One region of the Nocardia sp. NPDC049526 genome, then DNA from elsewhere that is predicted to be linked to it. Evidence: riboswitches for the same ligand, from Rfam matches in the RefSeq annotation. Region 1 holds a riboswitch; the other holds the start of a gene.
The links. Region 1 has a riboswitch for thiamine pyrophosphate ahead of thiC (phosphomethylpyrimidine synthase ThiC). Riboswitches for the same ligand answer to the same signal wherever they lie in the genome.
Positions count from the first base shown of each region.

Region 1 (2,385 bases):
AACGACTCCTGATGATGCGCCAGACACCATGCGGCCATGATGGATCCGCCGCGCGAGACGATGCCGGTGACCCGCTTGGCGGTCAGCGGCACGTAGCGCAGCAGCACACCGGCGTGCACGGTCATATAGTCGACGCCCTGCTCGCACTGCTCGATTACGGTGTCGCGGTAGATCTCCCAGGTGAGCGCGGTCGGATCGCCGTTCACCTGCTCCAGCGCCTGATAGATCGGCACGGTGCCGACCGGGACGGGCGAGTTGCGCAGGATCCATTCGCGCGTCTCGTGAATGTTCTTGCCGGTGGACAGATCCATGATGGTGTCCGCGCCCCAGCGGGTGGCCCACACCATCTTCTCCACCTCCTCCGCGATCGAGGAGGACACGGCCGAATTGCCGATATTGGCATTGATCTTCACCAGGAACTTCTTGCCGATAATGGTCGGCTCCAGCTCCGGATGCTTGTGGTTGGCCGGGATGACCGCACGACCAGCGGCGACCTCGTCGCGCACCAGTTCCGGCGTGACGCCCTCACGCGCGGCGATGAAGCGCATCTCGGGGGTGATGATGCCCTGCCGCGCCCAGGCCAGCTGGGTCGGCGGACCTTCGATCTCAGGCTTGGTCCAGCCGTCGCGCAGCTTCGGTAGCCCGGCCTCCAGATCGATGGATGCCGTGTCGTCGGTGTACGGGCCCGAGGTGTCGTAGACGTCGAAGTGCTCGCCATTGGTCAGATTGATCCGACGCACCGGAACGCGCAGGTCATCGACCCGTTGGTAATGCTTGACGCTGCCTTCGATCGGACCGGTGGTCACGGAATCTACAGGTGTGCCCATGAATATCCTCCCTACGCCGGCATTACCCGGTCAGGTTCATACGGTCGACGGCCCTGAACGCCCGAATTGGGCTAGCCGTCCTCTCAGCCCGCTGGTGCGAGCCCCCGTTGGTGTGTGAAATTTTCCCGCCCGACCATACCTTTCCACGTCCGCGCCCCGCTGGGCGATCGGAGGAACATACAGCGAAGCACCCGAGGCCCGACCGGGCGCCGGTAGATTCCTCAGGGTGAAATTCACCCTGGAGGTAGATCTGGACGTCCTGCCCGACGGCGTGGCCGCGCCGGCCGATCTAGCCGATGAGCTCGGCCGGATCCTGCGCTATTGGGGCGGAAATATGAAGCACTACCAGATCACCGAGGGTGACAGCTCCGCGATCTACAACTCCGGATACCGCGAGGTCGGCTCCTGGCAGATCAGCTGATCTTGCCCGCGTAGGCGTCCCGCATCCCTTGCAGGTCGATCTTCTGCATACCGAGCATCGCCTGCATGGCGCGGTTCGCGGCCGCGCGGTCGGTACTCGTCAACAGGGTGTCGGCTTCCACGGGCCAGATCTGCCAGGGGATACCGTATTTATCGTTGAGCCAACCACATTCGATCGGCTGGCCGCCGTCGGCGAGCAGTGCCGTCCAGAGTCGGTCGACCTCGTCCTGGCTGTCGCAATTCACCAGCAGCGACATGGCGTGGGTGTAGTGGTAATCGCCGCCACCGTTGATGGCGGTGAACTTCTGTCCGTTGAGTTCGAAATCGACGAGCATCGTCAGCCCGGCTTCGCGCGGACCCACCTCGGAGTAGGGCACGACATTGGTGATCTTCGAATCCTCGAACAGCGAACAGTAGAACTCGGCAGCCTCTTCGGCCTGGGTGTCGTACCAGAGGTTCGTGACGATCTTCTGCATGGTGGTCCTCCCGATCGGTGTGCCTGTATCAGTGCCGACGGTGCTGGCGGACGGTATTCATCGCCCGTCAGTAGGACTGGAGCTCGATCAGGGTACCCGCTGGGTCGCGCAGGTGTGCTGTGCGCAGGTTCGGACCCCAGTTCGGTCGATCGGCCGCGGCGGCGGCAAGGGTCGCGCCGTTGCGCAGGCAGAGGTCCAGGCCCGTGTCGACGTCGGGTACTCGGCAGACGAACATCACGGCATCCTGTGCGGGCGCGGCGGTGCAGGGCAGATCGGTGGTGCCGACGACTTCGGACATCACGCCGCGATCGAAGAGCACGAGTACTGCTTGGTCGTCGACATCCCAGTTCGCGTACGGGCCCGCCGCGGTGCCCTTGATCAGCTTCGCGCCGATGAGCTCCGGGAGGACGGTGTTGTAGAAGTCGAAGCATTCGGCGAAACGGGTGACGAGCAATCTCGGGTACAGGGCGTCCACGCGGTCTCCTTATTAGTAGGTGCAAACCTATCGTAGGTTCCACCCTATAATTAGTCGCATGGATTCCGCGCGTGCACTTCCGCCGAGCCTGCTCGGGCTCGAGACCTACCTGCTGTCGCGGGTCGGCAAGGTCGCGCGGGGACGGTTCGCCGATCGGCTCGCGGCGCGCGGACTTCGGCTGTGGCAT
Region 1 covers NZ_JBITMA010000008.1:58,280-60,664, reverse strand. The annotation lists gene thiC (phosphomethylpyrimidine synthase ThiC) at 1-827, opposite strand, end outside; TPP riboswitch at 819-945, opposite strand; gene ACIBW7_RS24755 (hypothetical protein) at 1,054-1,248, shown strand; gene ACIBW7_RS24750 (VOC family protein) at 1,241-1,723, opposite strand; gene ACIBW7_RS24745 (hypothetical protein) at 1,791-2,198, opposite strand; gene ACIBW7_RS24740 (MarR family winged helix-turn-helix transcriptional regulator) at 2,257-2,385, shown strand, end outside.

Region 2 (2,385 bases), on a different contig from region 1:
GGATCGCGGTCGAACCCAGGCACGAGTCCTGGTGGATTCCCGAAGTTCGTGCCGTGCTGACGGAATGCGGCGCGGCGCTGTGTTGGGCCGACGTCCAGTCCCGTCCCGTCGCGCCGCTGTGGCGCACCACGGACTGGGGTTATCTGCGACTACATTCCGGACGTGCTGCACCCGCACCGCGCTACGGACGCACGGCACTCACCAGTTGGGCGCGACGGCTGGCCGGCGCGTGGTCCGATCACGAGGACGTGTTCGTCTACTTCAACAATGATCCCGGCGGTGCGGCGGTACGCGACGCGGTCGTCTTCGCGGGCGCCGCCGCCGCGGCCGGAGCCACCGTCAGCCGAACGCCCGCAACGGATTTCAGCTCCCCACGACAGCATTCATGATGGTGCCCGCACTGGTCGCGATGACACCACCGACCATCGCGCCGGCGAGCATCTTCGGCGACTCCAGCGTGCCGCCGCTCCACTTCTCCCAGGCAAACCGGCCGCCCGCGTAGGTGATACCGGAGACACCCGACAGCAGGACAAACCAGGTCAGATAGCGAACCATCTGCAGGATCTTCTCCGAATTGGGCGGGGCCTCGGGCGTCGGATTCCCGAGTTGAGCGAGAACGGTCTCGTGCAAGGCGATCAGCATCATGGGCGCGTACTCATTCCAGGTAGAGGCGGACGATGAGCGGCAGATAACCGAGCGATAACCACATCGATACCCGGACAGTATGGGCGGTGACTGCGATTTTCGGGCCGTCTCGGCGGAACCTGTCTGGAATGTCCGAAGGCAAGGCCCGGCGCGCCGGTGCGCGGGTGTACCATTTCGCCCGAACAACCCCAACGCGGGAGCTCGGGCACGGCCGGGCTGAGAGGGCGGACCCCACGTTTCGCCGACCGCATGAACCTGTCCGGGTAATGCCGGCGTAGGGAGAGCGGTACCGGGATGTCTGCACCCACCATTGATCGATCCGAGCGGCGCGAAGCACCGTTGACCCTGGACCAGCCTGCACCGAAGGTCCTTTCGTTCTGGGACCAGGGCGCGTTCTGGGCGAACCTCGGGGTCAGCCTGTTCGCATTCTCCGGCGCGTACACGGTGCTTGCGCCGAATTCCGATAGCGGCGCGCAGATCTCCATCGCCGCGGGCATCCTCGCGATGATCATCGGCACGGTGGTCGGCGGGATCATGCTCGGCTTGGCCGCGGTGCCCGGAGCCAAGACCGGTAAGCCCGCGATGATGTTGCTGCGCGGACTGTTCGGCGCGAAGCTCAGCTACCTGCCGACGGTGCTCAATATCGCCCAGCTGATCGGTTGGGGCACCTTCGAATTGATCGTCATCGGCGATGCGGCCGAAGAGTTGTTCGACGGTGGGCCGCACTGGGTTTACGTGGTCGCCGCGGGTGTGCTGACGACGGTGCTGACGATCTGGCCGCTCGGTTCGGTGCGGATGCTGCGCCGGTTCGTGACCGTCGGCGTGGTGATCGCGTTGATCTGGTTCTATGTCCAGTTCGTCCGCGCGGGTCTGCCGGATCTCACCACCAACCCGGGCGCCGCGGGCGGCGGGCCGTTCGGCGTGGATTGGAATCTCTTCTGGGTGGCTACCGATGCGGCGCTTGCGGTTTCGATCTCGTGGGTGCCGGTGGCGGCCGACTACACCCGGCACTCCCGCAGCACCGGCGCGGCATTCGGCGCGGCCAGTGGGGCGTATGCGTTCACCCAGATCATCGCGTATGTGCTCGGCCTGTTCGCATTGGCGCTCGCATCCGGCGACGGCGGGGTGTACTCGCCGTTCCTGACAGTCACCCTCGGAGCGGTGTTCTTCTTCATCTTCGTCTTCCGTGAGGCCGACCAGTCGTTCGCGAATGTGTATTCGACGGCCGTCTCGATCCAGAATCTCGCGCCGCGAGTCGACCGCCGGGTGCTCTCGATCGGTCTCGGCGTGCTCATCACACTGCTCGCGCTGCGGCTGAACATGGCGAACTACTTCGGCTTCCTCGGCCTGATCGGGTCGGTCTTCGTGCCGCTGCTCGGCGTGCTCGTCGCCGACTTCTTCCTGCGTGCGCGCGACCAGTGGGATACCTCGGCGAACGCGCCGTCGCGGTGGGGCATGGTTTTCGCTTGGCTGGTGGGGCTTTCGGTGTATCAGCTGATCAACCCGGGCGACGCCGGAGTGTGGACCGACTTCTGGGTGGACGTGCAGGAGAAGCTGCACTTCACCAAGCAGGCGTGGATGAGCGCATCACTGCTTTCATTCCTGGCCGCGGTCGTGGTCGCATGGGGTGTCGGGCGCGTATCGATGCTGCGCAAGTCCGCGTAGTCTCCGGACCCACGCGCCGGCACCGCGGCAATCGCGCACCCGACACGCGCGATGCCGGTTCTCCGAGCGTCATCC
Region 2 covers NZ_JBITMA010000014.1:20,211-22,595, forward strand. The annotation lists gene ACIBW7_RS34130 (DUF72 domain-containing protein) at 1-389, shown strand, start outside; gene ACIBW7_RS34135 (hypothetical protein) at 364-645, opposite strand; TPP riboswitch at 829-943, shown strand; gene ACIBW7_RS34140 (purine-cytosine permease family protein) at 940-2,310, shown strand.
Region 2: it holds a riboswitch for thiamine pyrophosphate, as region 1 does, so the genes downstream of both, ACIBW7_RS34140 (purine-cytosine permease family protein) here and thiC (phosphomethylpyrimidine synthase ThiC) in region 1, are expected to answer to the same signal.